DNA from 3 places in the Mesorhizobium sp. P2_B5 genome. Region 3 is predicted to be linked to each of the others. Evidence: predicted binding sites of a transcription regulator. Region 3 holds the regulator's gene; each other region holds the start of a gene.

Region 1 (6,386 bases), on a different contig from region 3:
TTTCTCTCCCGGACCCTCGCGGCAAAAGCCTCTGCAACTTCTCTGACCCGCTTGTCCCGAAGGGGCGGGGAAGAAAGGAGCATTTCGAGACGGTCGAGAGCGGAGACACGGGAGGCGGAAGCGCTTCTGGCTTCACACGCCGCTTTCCCCTAGGAAAACAACGGCCCTCCGTTCAGCCCCCAGCAAGGACCGGCAGATTGCGGGCGTCTATACAGCAATTTGGCGGGAAGGCAAGGGTGGGGCACCGTTCCAGACAGCATCCTTGGCGTCGCAGGATCGAAAAACGCCGGGCGTCAACTTGTATGGGCGAGCTTGTCCACCGTTTCGGGAAAGAAGTCGGGCGCGGCCTTACGCTTGCCGAACATCATGTCGTATTGCAGCAGGCGGAAATCGTTGATCGCCGGATCGATGTTCTTCTGCCGCGCCCAGTCGGGCGTCGCTTCGCCTGACGGCGTCAGCAGGAGATTGCGATCGACGACGCGGTAGCGTTCGCGCAGCGCGCCGAGGAAGCCGGTGTAGTAGGGGTGCGTGATCCCGGCGGTGGTCAGGATGTGGTAGGGCAGGAAGGCCGGGCTGACCGCGCCCATATCCTGCGCCGGGCCGGTGCGGTTCGACCAGATGATCAGCGGCGTCTGGTGGTGCTCAAGTGCTGCCTCCGGCGTCGGCTCCTTGCGCGGCGCGACATTGTCTTTGAGGAAGCCGGTCTCGACATAGACGGGACCAAGCGGCGGCAGATGGTCGCCGAAGAAGGCTATGACCGTCGGCCGCTCGCGCTTCTTCGCCCATTCGATCAGCCGTTCGAGGCCACGGTCGGCATCGGCCGAACCCTCGGCGTAGCTGAGCAGCGATTCCCGCGCCCATGTGCTGATGGGTGCCGCGACCTTGTGGGTCGGGTTGTAATAGCGGTACGGCTCGTAGGGGCCGTGGTTCTGCAGGCTGACGGCGAAGAAGAACACCGGGTCCTCGCTGGCGTCGGCCTCTGCGATGATCTCGTCGGTCATTGCCGCGTCGGAGGCCAGCGGCCCGCGCTTCTCCAGCGGCGGCAGCGTCTCTTCCGAGCGGAAATCGTTGAAGCCGAAATCGGCATAGACCGCGCCGCGATTCCAGAACCAGTTGGTGCCGGGATGGATGGCGCGCGCCCGATAGCCTTCGCTTTTCAGGAAGGTCGCCAGCGACGGCGTCGGCGTGCGCACATATTGCTGATAGGGGATTGAGCCCGCCGGCAGGAAGGCATTGGAAAAGCCGGTCAGCGCCTCGAATTCGATGTTGGCGGTCATGCCGCCGAATTCCGGCGAGAACATGTAGCCCGAGCGCAAAGCGCGCACATTGGGGATCGGGTCCGGCGTGATGGTGACGCCGGGCAGCTTGGTCGGATCCCAGAAGGATTCGCTCATCACCACGATGATGTCAGGTTTCTCATCCGGCACCGAGGCCGTCACATCCGGTCTGTCGATCGCATCGATCGCCTTGTCGGAATAGCCCACTGGCGCCGAGACATGCGCCATCGGCACGTTGAGCGCGAAAGCCAGCGCAAACCCGTTGGAGGCGTAGTTCTCCTTCTGGTCCCACATGATCGGGATGATCTGCAGCCGGTCGCGGGTCCACGAGAAGGTGGCGTAATCCATGATCGAGACGAAGAAGGCGAGCAGCGGCACTGCCAGCGTCAACCGCGCCAGGCGCCCCTTGCGGCTGAGGATCGGCACCTTGCGTCGCCACAGCCGCCAGCCATAGATCAGCATCGACAGGCCGGCGACGATGCCGACCGCCATGGCGAGCGCCGTCCAGGGCCGCTCGCGCACCAGAAGCGGCATCAGCGCCATGATCTGGCGCGAATAGAGGAAATCGGTCGGGTAGAGCGGATCGCCGAGATAGTGCGACTTCTGGTGCCCGACAAAGGCCAGCGCCAGCGTCAGCGGCGCCACGATCATCAGGCTTTGGTGGCTGCGGCCAAGCACGGCGTCCAGTCCGATCAGCACCAGCGCAAAGACGATGATGGTGGTCCAGCCCGGCTTGAAGGGTTGCAGGAAGAAGTCGACCGTGCCGAAAAAGTCGCCGCGCACGATCCATTCGATGGCGAACACCAGGACGGCGGAAGCAAGCAGCGTGACCAGACCGTAGCGGATGACAGGCCATCTGCGCCCCGGCAGGTAGCCGGTGGACGGATCGTCTTCCAAGAACTGTGGCGCGGGTACTGCCGCGCCCTTCCTGATCCTTGCCACTTCTCTTCTTCCCCCGGCCCAAGCAACGCGTTTTTCCACTCGCGTCACCGTTCTGTCATAGAACTGTCATGCAAAAGCTAGCGCCTGTGGCGGAAATAAGAAGAGCCAGCAAACGATTCGTGAGCGGTTTTCATCAGGAGTGATCGGCAAAAAGCCTTTCAGAACAGGGACTCGAGGTCAGCTGCCGGGTGGAACGAGGGCCGAAATGCTGCTCGCGGGCTTGACTTGGCGGTCCGCCTTGCGTCACAGGCAGGAAAAATCAGCCGCTGGAGAGAGCCCAAATGGCCGTTGCATTCACCTTTCCGGGACAAGGCAGCCAGGCTGTCGGCATGGGCAAGGACCTCGCCGACGCCTTCCCCGAGGCGCGCAGGGTCTTCGAGGAAGTCGATGACGCGCTGGGCGAAAAGCTGTCGACATTGATCTGGGAAGGCCCTGAAGAGACGCTGACCTTGACCGCCAATGCCCAGCCGGCGCTGATGGCAGTATCGCTGGCTGCGGTGCGGGCGCTGGAAGCGCGCGGTTTTTCGCTGAAGGACAAGGTCGCCTACGTTGCCGGCCATTCGCTCGGCGAATATTCCGCCCTTGCCGCCGCCGGTTTCGTCTCGGTCGCCGATGCCGCCCGGCTGCTGCGCATTCGCGGCAATGCCATGCAGGCGGCGGTGCCGGCCGGTGAGGGCGCGATGGCGGCGATCATCGGACTGGAACAGCCTGACGTCGAAGCCGCTTGCGCTGAAGCGGCAGCCGGCTCCGGCAAGGTCTGCCAGATCGCCAACGACAATGGCGGCGGCCAGCTGGTGATCTCCGGCGCCAAGGCGGCGGTGGAACTCGCCGCGAAATTGTGCACCGAGAAGGGCGCCAAACGGGCGCTGATGCTGCAGGTCTCCGCCCCCTTCCACTCGGCGCTGATGGCGCCGGCGGCCAATGTGATGCGCGAGGCGCTGGCCGGGGTAGCCAAGCATGCGCCGGTGGTTCCCGTCGTTTCTAACGTTACCGTGACCCCGACCAGCGATCCCGATGAGATCGCTCGGCGGCTTGTCGAGCAGATCACCGGCCGCGTGCGCTGGCGCGAAACGGTGGAGTGGTTCGGCGCCAACGGCGTCGCCACGCTCTACGAGATCGGCGCCGGCAAGGTGCTGTCGGGCCTGGCGCGGCGCATCAACCGCGACATCGCTACCGCAGCCGTCGGCACCCCGGCCGATATCGAGGCCGCGCTGGCTGCGCTTGCATAATCCACTGGCGATTTGACCCCTCCCATGGGAAGGGTGTTCTCTTAAGATCAGGAGACGAAAATGTTCGAACTGACCGGCCGCAAGGCGCTTGTCACCGGCGCATCGGGAGGCATTGGCGAGGCGATTGCCCGCGTGCTGCATGCGCAAGGCGCCATTGTCGGCCTGCACGGCACCCGCATCGAGAAACTGGAGACCCTGGCCGGCGAGCTCGGCGATCGGGTAAAGCTGTTTCCAGCCAATCTGTCGAACCGCGACGAGGTCAAGGCGCTTGGCCAGAAGGCGGAAGCCGAACTCGAAGGCGTCGACATACTGGTCAACAATGCCGGCATCACCAAGGACGGCCTGTTCGTGCGGATGTCGGATGCCGATTGGGACAGTGTGCTCGAGGTCAACCTGACCGCCGTGTTTCGGCTGACCCGTGAACTCACCCATCCGATGATGCGCCGGCGGCATGGCCGCATCATCAACATCACTTCAGTGGTCGGTGTCACCGGCAACCCAGGCCAGACCAATTATTGCGCTTCCAAGGCCGGCATGATCGGCTTTTCCAAGTCGTTGGCGCAGGAGATCGCCACACGCAACATCACCGTCAACTGCGTCGCCCCGGGCTTCATCGAATCGGCCATGACCGACAAGCTCAACGACAAGCAGAAAGACGCGATCATGGCGGCGATACCGACGCGCCGCATGGGCACGAGTGTTGAAGTGGCGTCTGCCGTTGCCTATCTCGCCTCCAACGAAGCCGCCTACGTCACCGGCCAGACCATCCATGTCAACGGCGGCATGGCGATGATTTGACGGGAGATGGCCGGGTTATAAGAAGACGTGGCCGGCTTGTGAAAAGAGACCATTTCGCCTTGGACCTTAGCCAATTTTCGTGTAATGCGGCCCGCAACCCGGCGGTTCGGGCAAAAACCGGTTCGGTGCCGTTGCGTTTCCGGCAGGACCATCTTTCAGCTTGATTAGCGGCATTCTGCCCGCTAACGAAGACAGACAAACAAAAGACGAGGATGCCCCAAATGAGTGACACCGCAGAGCGCGTCAAGAAGATCGTCATCGAACATCTTGGCGTCGATGCCGACAAGGTGACGGAGCAGGCGAGCTTCATCGATGATCTGGGCGCGGACAGCCTCGATACGGTCGAACTCGTCATGGCGTTCGAAGAAGAGTTTGGCGTCGAGATTCCGGACGATGCGGCCGAGACCATCCTGACCGTCGGCGATGCCGTGAAGTACATCGACAAGGCTTCGGCCTGACGCTATCCGCAGTCATCACCGGGGAGGACCTGCGATGAGGCGTGTCGTCGTCACGGGCCTTGGCCTGGTTTCGCCGTTCGGCATGGGCTTCGAGCACAGCTGGAAGGAATTGCTGACCGGCCGCAGCGCCGCCAAGCGCGTCACCGAGTTTGAAGTGGAAGATCTTGCCTGCAAGATCGCCCACGTCATTCCGCGCGGTGACGGCACCAACGGCACGCTCAATCCCGAAGCCGTGCTTGAGCCGAAGGAACTGCGCAAGATCGGCGACTTCATCCTTTACGGGATCGCGGCCGCTGATGAAGCGCTGAAGGATTCCGGCTGGGAGCCCGGCACCGAAGCCGAGCGTTGCGCCACCGGCGTCATGATCGGCTCCGGCATTGGTGGCCTCGAAGGCATCGCCGAAAACGCGCTGATCCTGCACGAGCGTGGACCGCGCCGCATCAGCCCGTTCTTCATTCCTGGAAACATCATCAACCTGGTGTCCGGTCAGGTGTCGATCCGGCACGGGCTGAAGGGTCCCAATCACGCCGTCGTCACTGCCTGCTCAACTGGCGCGCACGCCATTGGCGATGCCGCCCGGCTGATCATCTTCGGCGATGCCGACGTGATGCTGGCCGGCGGCGCCGAATCGCCGGTGACCAGGCTTTCGCTAGCCGGCTTCGCCGCTTGCCGGGCACTATCCACCGACCGCAACGACACGCCTGAAAAGGCCTCGCGCCCCTATGACCGCGACCGTGACGGCTTCGTCATGGGCGAGGGCGCCGGCGTCGTCGTGCTGGAAGAGCTCGAACACGCCAAGGCGCGCGGCGCCAAGATCTATGCGGAGGTCACCGGCTACGGCCTGACCGGCGACGCCTATCACATCACCGCACCTGCCGAAGACGGCGACGGTGCCTTCCGCTGTATGACGGCGGCGCTGAACCGGGCCAAGCTGACGCCCGCCGATATCGATTACATCAACGCGCATGGCACCTCGACCATGGCCGATACGATCGAGCTCGGCGCCGTCGAGCGGCTGGTCGGTAATGCCGCCTCGAAGATCTCGATGTCGTCGACCAAGTCGTCGATCGGCCACCTCCTGGGTGCCGCGGGGGCCGCCGAGGCGATCTTCTCGATCCTCGCCATCCGCGACAACATCGCTCCCGCCACCATCAATCTCGACAACCCGGAACGCGAAACCGCGATCGATCTTGTACCCAACACGCCACGGCATCGCCAGGTCGACGTGGCGCTGTCCAACTCCTTCGGCTTCGGCGGCACCAACGCGTCGCTGGTCTTCCAGCGCTATATAGGCTGATTGCGGTATCGACCGGCGCGCCAGCGGTCTGTCGTCAATTTTGCCATATTCGAGCCTACTCTGCCGCTGGGGATTCGTCGCATCGGCCTGAAACCGAAGGCGCTTTTTTTTGAAAGCACGATGCGTAGGCTTGAAATGTTAGGGCACGCTGGGCGTCCAACCGGACGCATGGGCGCTCTAAGAGATCAGATGGTAGGGCGCTTATGAACACCAATCCGGGCGGCAGCGGACAATTCGGACAAAACCAGCAGACCGGCCCGATCGTGCCGAAGACTGCGGCCGAGGCCTTGCGGCCGGAAGCCGGCACACCGCCGCCGAAGCGCTCGCGCGCCTCGCGCAGCCAGGTCGTGGTGTTCATGAACTTCGTCATCTCCGCGGTGATGTT
Region 2 (6,386 bases), on a different contig from region 3:
CGCCTCGATGGTCGCCGACGAGATGTTTGCCAAAGGCGAGATTTCAGGCCTCGTCTGCCTCGGCTATCCCTTCCATCCGCCGGCCAAGCCGGAGCAACTCAGGACCAAACATCTCGCCGGTCTCAAGACACCGACGCTGGTCTTCCAGGGCACGCGCGACGAGTTCGGCACCAGGGAAGAGGTCGCGACCTACGGCCTTTCCCACGCAATCGAAGTGATCTGGCTGGAGGACGGCGACCACGATCTGAAGCCGCGCAAGGCGATTTCCGGCTTCTCAACGGCGGATCATCTGAAGACGCTGGCCGAGACGGTGAAGGCGTGGGCGGGGCGGATCGTCTTCTGATCGCCAAATGAAACTCGCCTCCTTCAACATCAACAACATCAACAGCCGGCTGCAAAACCTGCTGGCATGGCTGGCGTCAGCCAAACCCGATGTCGTCTGCCTGCAAGAGCTGAAGGCGCGCGACATGCAGTTTCCGCGCACGGCGTTGGCAGACGGCGGCTATGGCGCGGTGTGGAAGGGCGAGCCGACCTGGAACGGCGTTGCCATACTGGCGCGAGGATCCGAGCCGGTGCTGACCGCGGACGCGCTGCCCGGCGATGACTCCGACAGGCAGAGCCGCTACATCGAAGCGGCGGTGTCGGGTGTCGTCATCGCATGCCTTTATGCGCCCAACGGCAACCCGCAGCCGGGGCCGAAATTCCAGTACAAGCTGGCCTGGCATGAAAGGCTGGAAGCACATGCCGAACAGCTGTTCGACACCGGCCTGCCGGTGGCGCTGGTCGGCGACTACAACATCGTGCCCGAGCCGCGCGACATCTACGCCACCCGGTCCTATGACGACAACGCGCTGGTGCAGCCGGAAAGCCGCGCGTCGTTCCAGCGGTTGCTCGATCAGGGCTGGACGGATGCGTTGCGCAAGAAACATCCTAAGGAGACGCTCTACACATTCTGGGACTACCGCCGCAACCGCTGGCCGCGTGACGCCGGCTTGAGGCTCGACCACATTTTGCTGTCGAAGAAACTGGCGCGCCGCCTCACCGCTGCCGGCATCGATCGCGATGTTCGCGGCGAGGACGGCGCCAGCGACCACGCGCCGGTATGGGTGGAATTGAAGTAGCAGCGTGATGTCAGCCACTTTCATACTTGGCATTTTGCGTTACGCGTTTCATTGCTAGTTTCGTGACAGGGCGGCCGCACAGCACGCGGCCTGGGGAAGAGAGCCAATGAACAGGGGTGCCGACAGGCTGCTCGCGCTGGTCTTGCTGGTTATCGGCGTTGGTTGCTTCGCCATGCTGCGTCTGGCGCAGGGCGACGCAAGCATCGCGACATCCCTCGCGTCCATGCGCTCCGTGGCCCTTTTCGTGGCAGGCGTGGTCTGCGAGATCGGGGCGCTGTTGTTCTTTGCCGGGCTGTTGCCGCGCGGTTCGGCCCACCTGTCCGGAGCACCGCTGTTCGGCCGGGCCGCTGAGGTACAAAATCCCGGCAGACCGAGGCTGCGGCAAGTTTTCCTGGTTCTGCCGGCGCTTGTCGTTCTGGCGTTGCTGGCCGATCGATTCGGCCCATGGCTGGTTCATCGCTCCGCTCCGGGCGGCGAGGTGGCCGCCCCGAAGGAACCCAAGGCCGAGCCGAAGGGTCAGGATATCGCCAGTGTTCCGCCCGACCTGGCGGCGCCGCCAACTCCGCCGAGTTCGCCGCCGATCGCTATCCCGCCTGAGCCAACGCCGCCCGTGCAGGCAGCCAAACCGCCGGAGCCGGCGCCGCCTGCGCCGCCACAGCCACCTGACGTCGCACTTGCTCCGGCAACCCCGCCACCGGAAGCGGCCCCGCCGCCGGCTCCAGCCACACCGCCACAAGCCGCACTTCCAACACCGCCGGAAACGGTCGCGCCCTTGCCTCCGGCCGAACCACCACTGCCGACCGAGCCCGACGGTCACCGCGACGCCGTCGTCTGGCTCGCCGTGTCAGCCGATGGCCGCGACATCATGAGCGCCAGCACCGACCACATGATCAAGCTCTGGGACATCGCCGGCAAGCGGCTGATCCGCAATCTCGGCGAGCACAAGGACATGGCGCGCACGGCCCTCTTCATGCCCGACGGCGCCACCGCGCTGACCGCCGGCGACGACGGCGAAATCGTGCTGCGAAAGCTCGCCGACGGCACTGTGCTGCATGTGTTCTCGTCGGGGCAGAATGGCGGCGTGCGCAAGCTGGCCATCAGCCAGGACGGCAAGCGTGCCGTCAGCGGCCACGACACCGGCAATGTCATCGTCTGGGACCTGGTGAACAAGTCAGCACTGCATGTGATGACCGGGCACGACTGGCCGATAAGCACTGTCGCCATCTCGCCCGACGGCACACGCGCGCTGAGCGGCTCCATCGACGGCACGTTGAAATTCTGGGACGTCGAAAGCGGCAAGCAATTGCGCAGCTGGCACGGCCACGAGCAGGGCACCTACGGCGCCGTCTTCACCGCCGACGGCCATCACGTCATCACCGGCAGCGGCGACTATACGATCAAGCTCTGGGACCTCGACACGTTTAGGCAACTGCGCCGCTTCGAAGGCCACGAAGGCACCGTCTACACGCTGGTGCTGTCGGACGACGGCAAGCGACTGGCCTCCGGCTCGCTCGACGGCACGGCGCGGCTGTGGGACGTCGACACCGGTAACCAGATCGCCATGTTCGACAGCCGCACCGGCCCGATCTACGCCGTCGCCTTCGCGCCCGACGGAACGCTGCTGACCGGCGGCGACGACCGCACCATCAGGGACTGGCCGGCGACAGGCGACGGCGAAATCCTTTTCGCCGGTGCGCCGCAGTAAGGGTGCTGATTAGGTCGCATATTCGCCGCACGGAATGGCCGGCAATACAAGCGCACGCTGCATCGCCAGCGTTCACTCCCGATTCTCAACCGGCTTCGGATGACGCAGAAATGTGAGCGGCCCCGGAGAGGTTTTGTCATATAACGGACATCGGCAACGACTACCAAAAACTGCCTTTTATCAGTCAATTTTGGAGGTCACTTATGCTTCGCCCCCTCATCGCGCTTGCCGTTACGACAAGTCTTGCCAGCGCTGCTGGTGCTGCCACGATCTATCCTCTCGACCGCGCCACCATCCTCGCCCAGTCTCCTTTCGACCTGAAGGTCGAATTCGACAAGGTCGTCACCCCCGACCAGGTCACGGTGACGATCAACGGCAAGCCGGCCGAAGAGGTCCTCGGCAAAAAGGTCGAGTTCGTTGAGAAGGAAGAGGGGGTCGATGCCTCCGCCATTTTGATCCGCGCTGCCAGCATCGCCCAGCCCGGCACCTATGAGATCGAAGCCAAGGCTGGCGACGAGACCAAGTCCGTCAAATGGGAGGTGTTCGGAACCTCGGCGACCCCGCGCGCCAAGAACGTCATCTTCCTGCTTGGCGACGGCCTCTCCGTTGCGCATCGCACCGGTGCGCGGATCATGTCCAAGGGCATGACCGAAGGCAAGGCGAACGGCCGGCTCAACATGGACGATCTCGACCATATGGCCTTTATCGGCACGTCGTCGACCAACGCGATCGCCACCGACAGCGCCAACACCATGTCGGCCTACATGACCGGCCACAAGACGGCGGTGAACGCGCTCGGCGTCTATGCCGACCGCACCAAGCCGAGCCAGGATGACCCGAAGGTCGAGACCATCGCCGAGGCTCTGCGGCGCACCGGCAAGAAGTCGATCGGCGTCGTCTCGACGGCCGAGATCGAGGACGCCACCCCGGCGGCCGTCGTCTCCCATACCCGCAGCCGCAGTGACAAGGCCGACATCGTCGGCATGTTCTACCAGACGCAGCCCGACGTCATCCTCGGCGGCGGTTCCGCCTATTTCCTGCCGCAGAGCACGGCCGGCTCCAAGCGCAAGGACGACACTGACTACATCGCGAAATTCCGCGATGCCGGATACGCCCTTGCCACCGACAAGACCGAACTCGAGGCTGCAGCCAAGACCAACACCGGCAAGATCCTCGGCCTGTTCCATACCGGCAACATGGACGTCACGCTTGACCGCGACTTCCTCAAGAAGGGCACCGTGGAAACCTTCCCCAATCAGCCGGGTCTCGTGCAAATGACCAATGTTGCACTTGGTGAGCTGTCGAAGAACCCCGAAGGCTTCTTCCTGATGGTCGAAGGCGCCTCGGTCGACAAGATGTCGCATCCGATGGACTGGGAGCGCTCCATGGTCGAGGTCATCGAATTCGACAAGGCGGTCGGCGTTGCGATGGAATTCGCCAAGACCCATCCCGACACGATGATCGTGATGACCGGCGACCACACCCACAGCGTTTCAATCATCGGCACCATCGACGACAGCAAGCCAGGCCCCGACATGCGCGACAAGGTCGGTGTCTATGCCGACGCAGGCTTCCCGAACTACGAGGACAAGAACAACGACGGTTATCCCGACAGCGTCGATGTCTCGCGCCGTCTGGCCATCTTCGGCGCCAACTTCCCCGACTATTACGAGACGTTCCGCCCGAAGCTCGACGGCCCGTTCGTGCCGGCGGTGCAGAACGAGAGCAAGCAGTATGTCGCCAACGAGAAGTACAAGGACGTGCCCGGCGCCGTGCTGCGCATCGGAAATCTGCCGAAGTCGGCCGATACAGCGGTCCATGCCGTCGATGACGTCGTGCTGCAGGCCATCGGTCCGGGTGCGGAAGGCTTCAAGGGCTACATGGAGGAGAGCGACGTCTATAAAGTCCTCGCCGACGCCCTCGGACTGGCGCCGGCGACGAACTGAGCCGTGCAGCCTATGATGATCCCGGCCGCTCCATCCGGCGCTTGCGGATGGAGCGACCAGGGACGATGGTTCGGGCGCTGACGGCGCCCGCGCCAATCGACAAGGGAATAGCAATCATGGAGTGCAGACCGATCACCCGTCGCGGCATGCTGCTCGGTTCGGCTACGGTCTGTCTTTCCCAGGCTTTGCGCCGCGCGTCGGCCGCGCCCGCGCCGCTCACCTTCGATGACCTCTATGCCAAGATCGGCGTGCTCGGCATGAGCTTCTCCGACAAGGTCAAGACGCTTGCCGGCCAGGATGTGACCATGCGGGGTTTCATGGCGCCGCCGCTCAAGGCCGAGGCGAAATTCTTCGTCCTGACCGAGATTCCGATGGCGCTCTGTCCGTTCTGCTCATCCGATGCCGATTGGCCGGACAACATCGTTGTCATCTACCTCGACCAGGCGCAAACCTTCGAACAGGCAAACGCTCTCATCGAAGTGGCAGGCAGGCTGGAAACCGGCTCCTGGACCGATCCGGAAACCGGCTTCGTCAGCCTTTTGCGCATCGTCGATGCGCATTTCTACCGGGCGGCGTAGCCATCATGCTCGGCCTGTCCGTGCGGGATTTGCGGGTTTCCTTCCGTGACCTCGAGAAGCCGGCGCTCGCCGTGCCTGCGCTGGAGATCGCGGCCGGCGAGAAAGTCGCCGTGACCGGGCCTTCGGGATCGGGCAAGACAACGTTCATCAACATCGTGACGGGGCTGGAAAGGATACGGCAGGGATCGGTGCGCTGGAGCGATACCGAGCTTTCCAGCCTCTCCGAAGCCAGGCGCGACCGCTGGCGTTCCGCCCATGTCGGCCTGGTCATGCAGGAGTTTTACCTCTGCCCCGGCCTGTCGGCGCTGGAAAACGTGCTGCTGCCCGGCCGGTTGTCGAGGGTTCGCCCCGCGGCCGAACTGAAGGCGGAAGGACTGCGGCTGCTCGAACGGGTCGAAATCTCGCGCCCGGGACAGCCGGTCGAAACCATGTCGCGCGGACAGATGCAGCGGGTCGCGGTCGCCAGGGCGCTGGTCACCAGACCGGGCATTATCGTCGCCGACGAGCCGACCGCCAGCCTCGATGCCGATGCTGGTATCGCCGTGGCGAACCTTTTGCTGCAATTGGCCGGCGAGGCGGGAACGACGCTCATCGTCGCCAGTCATGAAAAACGGCTGATCGGAAGGCTGGACCGGATCATCCGTCTGGAGGCGGGCCAGGTGACGCGCGACACAGCGACTTTGCAGGACATACGCGATGAAGCGTTTTGAGCTGGAAAGGAATAGCCGATGCTCCGCTTCATCGCCGCGGATCTGAGGCGCCACTGGATCGGCGTGGCTGCCGTGGCCTTGCTGATCGCGCTTGCGACCGCACTCGGCGTTGCGGTGACGCTCAGCGAGCGGGCGCTGCGGCTGGGCAGCGCGCAAGCCGCTGACGCCTTCGACCTTGTGATCGGCGCGCCGGGCAGCGAAACCCAGCTGGTCCTGTCCTCGGTATTTCTCCAGGCCGCGCCGCTGTCGCTGATGCCGGGCGATGTGCTCTCCGGGCTCATCAGGGACAAGCGGGTGGCCTGGGCAGCGCCTGTCGGCTTTGGCGA
Region 3 (6,386 bases):
CAGGAACAGCGACTTGACGGTGTTGCCGCCGGGCGTGGTGAAGTCCTTGGCGCCGGCAATGTCGCCCGTCTTCTTGCCGTCGGCCAGCTGCGAAGCGATCTCGGCGGCGTTCTTGCCGAGCTCGCGCGCGTCCTTCCACACCGACACGGTCTGCGTGCCGAGCGCGATGCGGTTCAGCGCGGCATGGTCGCCGTCCTGGCCCGAGACCGGAACGGTTCCGGCCAGGCCCTGCGCCGTCAGCGCCGCGACGACGCCGCCGGCTGTGCCGTCGTTGGCCGCAACCACCGCATCGACCTTGTTGTCGTTGGCGGTCAGGAACTGTTCCATGTTCTTCTGGGCGTTGGCGGGCAGCCAGCCATCAGTGTAAGCCTCGCCGACATTCTTGATCTTGCCCGAGTCGATGGCTTCCTTGAGCACTTCCATCGAGCCGGCGAACAGGAAATCGGCATTCGGATCGGCACCCGAGCCCTTGATGAAGACATAGTTGCCTTCGGGCTTCGCCTTGAACACTTCGCGGGCCTGCATGCGGCCGACTTCCTTGTTGTCGAAGGTCAGATAGAAGACGTCCTTGTTCTCGATCAGGCGGTCATAGCCGACGACTGGAATGCCTTCGTCCAGCGCCTTCTGCACCGCCGGGCCGATGGCCGAGGCGTCCTGCGCCAGGATGATCAGCGAGTTGGCGCCCTGCGAGATCAGGCTTTCGACGTCGGTCAACTGCTTGCCGGGATTGGACTGCGCGTCGGCGGAAATGTACTTGTCGCCGGCCGCCTCGATCGCCGCCTTCATCGCCGCTTCGTCGGTCTTCCAGCGCTCTTCCTGGAAGTTCGACCACGACACGCCGATGACCTTGTCCTTCGCCTGCGCGACCGACACCAGCGTCAGCGACATGGCGACACCCGCCAGCATGGCGGCTGCAAATCTGTTCATGATAACCCTCCCTGCGCCGCGCACGGCGCGACAAAACTGACCCGAAGGCCGGCACACAGAGGCTCTATTTTTTCGAGCCTCGAAAAAATACTGGTCCAACGGCGAGGCGCTGTCAACATCGATTCTGATGGAATCTGATGGCCTCTGTGAATTTTTTCGAGACTCGCAATAAACAATGACAGCGCCGCCTGCTTCTGCCAATATTTGGCTGGTACCACCAAATGCCTCCACTATCATGAGGCGCGAGGAGGTCCGGGAGGAAAACAAAAACGATGTCGGTTGGAATCCGCCACGATGATCTGCGCCGTCGCAACCGCGCGATGGTGATTTCGGCCGTGCGCCGGGCCGGCCAGCCGTCGCGGACCGAGATTGCGGCGACCACCGGCCTCAGCCACTCGACCATATCGGCGATCTCCTCGGATTTGATTGCCGAAGGCATCCTGGCCGAGAGCAAACCCGGCGAGACGGGTGCGCTGAAGCGCGGCCGGCCGCAGGTTGGCCTTGCGCTCAACCCCGAAGCCGCCGCGGTGATGACCGTGGTGCTGTCGCTGAACTTCCTCTCCGTCACCGTCATCGACTATGCCGGCCATGTGATCGCCGAGGAGCAGCGTCGGCTGGACACGCTGACCATGCCGCGCGACGAGCTGATCGGCGAATGCGTAGCGATTGTCCGGCGCCGGATCGAGGACCCCGACCTCGATGTCCAGAGCGTCGCCCGTATTGCCATGGGCATCCAGGGCATCACCGATTCGCAGGCCCGCGCCATGCTGTGGTCGCCGATCACGCCGCTGACCGACATTGCCTTCGCCGACATACTGGAAGCGGAGTTCGGCATTCCGGCCACCATGGAAAACGACTGCAACATGATGGCGGTGGCGCTGCAATGGCGCCAGCCTGAGCGCTACCGCGACAATTTCATCGCTATCCTGCTCTCGCATGGCATCGGCATGGGGCTGGTGCTGAAGGGCGAATTGTTCACCGGCACCCATTCGTCGGGCGGCGAGTTCGGCCACATGATCCATCGGCCCGGCGGCGCGCTGTGCCGTTGCGGGCGGCGCGGCTGCGTGGAGGCCTATGCCGGCAACTACGCCATCTGGCGCAGCGCCAAAATGATGAGCGAGGATGCCGAACCGGTCGATGTCGGCGACGCCGACATGCGGGCGCTCGCCGCACGTGCCCGCGAGACCGATGGCCCCGAGCGCGAAGCCTACCGCAAGGCCGGCGAGGCGCTCGGCTTCGGCCTCGGCAGCCTGTTCGCGCTGATCGATCCAGCACCTGTCGCCATGGTCGGAGTCAGCGCCGCCGCGTTCGATCTGATCGAACCGGCATTGCGCGAGGCGATTGCTCAGACCGCCGGCGGCCAGCACTCGAAATCGATCTCCTTCGACACCGAGCCCAACGAACTGCCGCTGATCCGCGAAGGCTGCGCCATGCGCGCGCTCGGCTTCGTCGACCAGGAGATTTTCGCACCGGGGATTCAGGCGAAAGCGGGCAAGCATGTCGCCTGAGGGGCCGGCAACAGCGCGGCGCGCCTAATCTTCCCGGATGGCGTAGCCGGCGCCGCGGATGGTGCGGATGACGTCGGGCATGCGGCCATTATTGACCGCCTTGCGCAGTCGACCGACATGCACGTCGACCGTGCGCTCGTCGATATAGATCGTCTCGCCCCAGACATTGTCGAGCAGCTGGCTGCGCGAGAACACGCGGCCGGGATGGCGCATCATGAATTCGAGCAGGCGGAACTCGGTCGGTCCGAGCCTGATTTCGCTCTTCTTGCGGTAGACGCGGTGCGATTCACGGTCGAGCACGATGTCGCCGACCTTGAGCACGCTGGACAGCACTTCCGGCTTGGCGCGGCGCAGCAACGCTTTCACGCGCGCCATGAATTCCGGTGTCGAGAACGGCTTGACCAGATAGTCGTCGGCGCCGGTGGACAGGCCACGCACGCGGTCGCTCTCCTCGCCACGCGCGGTCAGCATGATGATCGGCAGCCGTTCGGTCTCGGGCCGCATGCGCAGCCGGCGGCAGAGCTCGATGCCGGACACAGCCGGCACCATCCAGTCGAGCACCAGAAGGTCGGGCACATTTTCCTGCAACCGGATTTCGGCCTCATCGCCGCGCGTCACCACCTCGACCTGGTAGCCTTCGGATTCGAGGTTGTAGCGGAGAAGAACGCCCAGCGGCTCCTCGTCCTCCACGACCATGATGCGTGGCGCGATCATCAGCAGTTCACCCTTGTCAGGCCGAAGTGGCCATCGCCGTCTCGTCCTGCTTCGGGCGATTGGCGGGCAATTGCTGGCCGGTCAGCACATAATACGCATTTTCAGCGATGTTGGTGACATGATCGCCGATGCGCTCCAGATTCTTGGCGCAGAACAGGAGATGCGTGCAGGCGGTGATGTTGCGCGGGTCTTCCATCATGTAGGTCAAGAGTTCACGAAACACCGACGTGTATTTGACGTCGATACGTTCGTCCTCATTCCTGAGTTTCGCCAGGGCTGCGGCATCCGCGGCGGCATATTCCTCGACCACCCCTTGCACCTGGATCAGCACCAGCTGCGCCATCGCATCGATGGAATGCGAGAGGTCGCGCGGCGTGACGCTGAGGCCCACGGTGCCAACGCGCTTGGCGATGTTCTTGGCGAGATCGCCGATGCGCTCGAGGTCGCCGGCCATGCGGATCGAGCCGACCACGGCACGCAGATCGTTGGCCATCGGCTGGCGCTTGGCGATGAGCGTGATGGCACGATCGTCGAGTTCCCGCTGGCGCGCGTCCATGATGGCGTCGTCGGACACGACGCGCTGCGCCAGCGCATTGTCGGAATTGAGCAGCGCTTTTGTCGAGCCGCTGACCATCGACCCGGCCAGATCGCCCATGTCGCGGATCAGCTTGCTGATCTGGCCCAACTCTTCATCGAAGGAGGCGACGGTATGTTCACCCATGATCGTGGTCCTCGTGCCTGAAAATTCAACCGCTGGACGGCTCAGCCGAAGCGGCCGGTAATGTAGTCCTGGGTGCGCTTGTCGTCGGGATTGGTGAACATCTTGTCGGTGGCGCCCTCCTCGACCAGGTAGCCGAGGTGGAACATCGCCGTGCGCTGCGACACGCGCGCCGCCTGCTGCATCGAGTGGGTGACGATGACGATCGTGTAATTCTGGCGCAGCTCGTCGATCAGCTCCTCGACGCGTGCGGTGGCAATCGGGTCGAGCGCCGAGCAGGGTTCGTCCATCAGGATTACTTCCGGCGACACCGCAATGGCGCGCGCGATGCACAGGCGCTGCTGCTGGCCGCCGGACAGGCCGGTGCCGGGCTCCTGCAGGCGGTCCTTGACCTCGTTCCAGATCGCCGCCTTCTTCAAGCTCGACTCGACGATCTGGTCCATGTCGGACTTGCGCTTGGCCAGCCCATGGATGCGCGGGCCGTAGGCAACGTTCTCGTAGATCGACTTCGGGAACGGATTGGGCTTCTGGAACACCATGCCGACGCGCGCCCTGAGTTCGACGACGTCGATGTTCTTGTCATAGATGTCGTCCTCGTCGAGCGTGATCTTGCCGGTCACCCGCGCCGAATCGATGGTGTCGTTCATGCGGTTGAGGCAGCGCAGGAAGGTCGACTTGCCGCAGCCGGACGGGCCGATCAGCGCCGTCACCTGGTTCTGGCGGACGTCGAGATTGACGTCGAACAGCGCCTGCTTCTCGCCGTAGAACACGCCGACCTTGTCGCCGCGCATCTTGATGACTTCGTTCGACTTGGCGTTCATTTTATCGCCCACTGCGTTTTCAAGAGACTGTTCGGTCATGATGTTCATACCAAATTGCCTTTTTTCTACCAGCGCCGCTCGAACCGGCGCCGAAGCACGATCGCGGTGATGTTCATGGCCATGAGGAAGACGAGCAGGATGATGATGGCGCCGGACATGCGCTCGACAAAAGCGCGTTCGGCCTCGTTTGCCCACATGTAGATCTGCACCGGCAGGGCGGTCGCCGGATCGAAGGGTGTCTTCGGATAGTCGGCGACGAAGGCGACCATGCCGATCAGAAGCAGCGGTGCTGTCTCGCCGAGCGCACGCGCCAGGCCGATAATCGTGCCGGTCAGGATGCCGGGAGCGGCAAGCGGCAGTATGTGCTGGAACACCATCTGCATCTTCGAGGCGCCAAGCCCAAGCGCTGCCGAGCGGATCGACGGCGGCACCGCGGCAAGGGCCGCGCGCGTCGCGATGATGATGGTCGGCAGCGTCATCAATGTCAGCACCAGGCCACCGACAAAGGCGGCCGAGCGCGGCATCCCGAGGAAGTTGATGAACACGGCAAGGCCGAGCAGACCGAAGACGATCGACGGCACCGCCGCAAGATTGTTGATGTTGACTTCGATCAGGTCGGTGAAGCGGTTCTTCTTGGCGAATTCCTCGAGATAGATCGAGGCCGCGACGCCGATCGGCAGCGCCAAAAGCAGCACGATCACCATCATGTAGAACGAGCCGATGATCGCCACGCCCATGCCTGACGTCTCGGGCCGGCTGGAGGCGCCATAGGTGAACAGACCGGTGTTGAAATGCTCGGCCATCACGCCGTCGGCCTTGAGTTTGTTCATCCAGTCGATCTGCTGGTTGGACACCTTGCGGCGCGCTTCATCGACGCCGAGGTCGATCTGGCCCTTGAAGGCGGAGTCGAGATTGGCCGCGGCCAGGATGTTGACGTCGCGCGTCGTGCCGATCACCGACGGATCGGCGGCGACGATGTCGCGCAGCTGGACGCGGGCGCCTTCCGACAGGAAGCCCTTGAGCTTCATGACCATCGGCTTGTTGCTTGGGTCGATGCCAAGCTTGGCCATCAGCGCGGTGTCGGCGAGCTTGGGATAGTTCGCCTTGATCAGCACGCTCGGATCGGTGGCGCGCTTGCCGGAGGGATCGATCACCTTCTCGTCGAAGCTGATCGGCAGCGTCACCGTCGTCTGCCAGAAGGCGGTGTAGCCTTTCGAGACGATGGTGATCAGCATGATGGCCAGGAAGGCCAGGCCGACCGAGATCGCAATCACACCGTAGATGCGGAAACGGCGTTCAGCGGCGTAGCGCGCCTTCAGCCCTATGTCGCGGCGCGGACGCGCAACGGCGCCCGCCATCGTGTCCAGGGGAATGTCGGTCATTCGTACTGCTCCCGGTACTTGCGCACGATGTAGAGGGCGACGATGTTCATCACCAGTGTCAGCGCGAACAGCGTCAGGCCGAGCGCGAAGGCGACCAGCGTCTGCGGCGAGTTGAACTCGAGGTCGCCGGTCAGCTGGTTGACGATCTTGACGGTGATGGTCGTCATCGCCTCGAACGGATTGGCGGTGAGATTGGCGGCGACACCCGCCGCCAGCACGACAATCATTGTTTCGCCGATGGCGCGCGACGCGGTCAGCAGGATGGCGCCGACGATGCCGGGAAGTGCCGCCGGCAGGATCACCCGCTTGATCGTCT

The links. The regulator PhoB, encoded in region 3, activates phosphate uptake and scavenging genes when phosphate is short. The targets are predictions, from matches to a motif close to TGTCATNNANCTGTCAT.
Region 1: the regulator PhoB is predicted to act here: its motif matches at 2,273-2,289, upstream of AC1D1N_RS20685 (LTA synthase family protein).
Region 2: the regulator PhoB is predicted to act here: its motif matches at 2,961-2,977, upstream of AC1D1N_RS27800 (alkaline phosphatase).

What each region holds. Positions count from the first base shown of each region.
Region 1 covers NZ_JBFUDJ010000006.1:139,988-146,373, forward strand. Annotated here, with positions in the region: gene AC1D1N_RS20685 (LTA synthase family protein) at 294-2,219, opposite strand; gene fabD (ACP S-malonyltransferase) at 2,501-3,448, shown strand; gene fabG (3-oxoacyl-[acyl-carrier-protein] reductase) at 3,509-4,246, shown strand; gene AC1D1N_RS20700 (acyl carrier protein) at 4,468-4,704, shown strand; gene fabF (beta-ketoacyl-ACP synthase II) at 4,739-6,001, shown strand; gene mltG (endolytic transglycosylase MltG) at 6,205-6,386, shown strand, end outside.
Region 2 covers NZ_JBFUDJ010000012.1:122,885-129,270, forward strand. Annotated here, with positions in the region: gene AC1D1N_RS27785 (alpha/beta hydrolase family protein) at 1-343, shown strand, start outside; gene AC1D1N_RS27790 (exodeoxyribonuclease III) at 351-1,121, shown strand; gene AC1D1N_RS27795 (WD40 repeat domain-containing protein) at 1,228-2,826, shown strand; gene AC1D1N_RS27800 (alkaline phosphatase) at 3,030-4,772, shown strand; gene AC1D1N_RS27805 (hypothetical protein) at 4,889-5,350, shown strand; gene AC1D1N_RS27810 (ABC transporter ATP-binding protein) at 5,356-6,060, shown strand; gene AC1D1N_RS27815 (ABC transporter permease) at 6,079-6,386, shown strand, end outside.
Region 3 covers NZ_JBFUDJ010000001.1:98,393-104,778, forward strand. Annotated here, with positions in the region: gene xylF (D-xylose ABC transporter substrate-binding protein) at 1-927, opposite strand, end outside; gene AC1D1N_RS00495 (ROK family protein) at 1,200-2,435, shown strand; gene phoB (phosphate regulon transcriptional regulator PhoB) at 2,460-3,149, opposite strand; gene phoU (phosphate signaling complex protein PhoU) at 3,166-3,870, opposite strand; gene pstB (phosphate ABC transporter ATP-binding protein PstB) at 3,912-4,736, opposite strand; gene pstA (phosphate ABC transporter permease PstA) at 4,754-6,070, opposite strand; gene pstC (phosphate ABC transporter permease subunit PstC) at 6,067-6,386, opposite strand, start outside.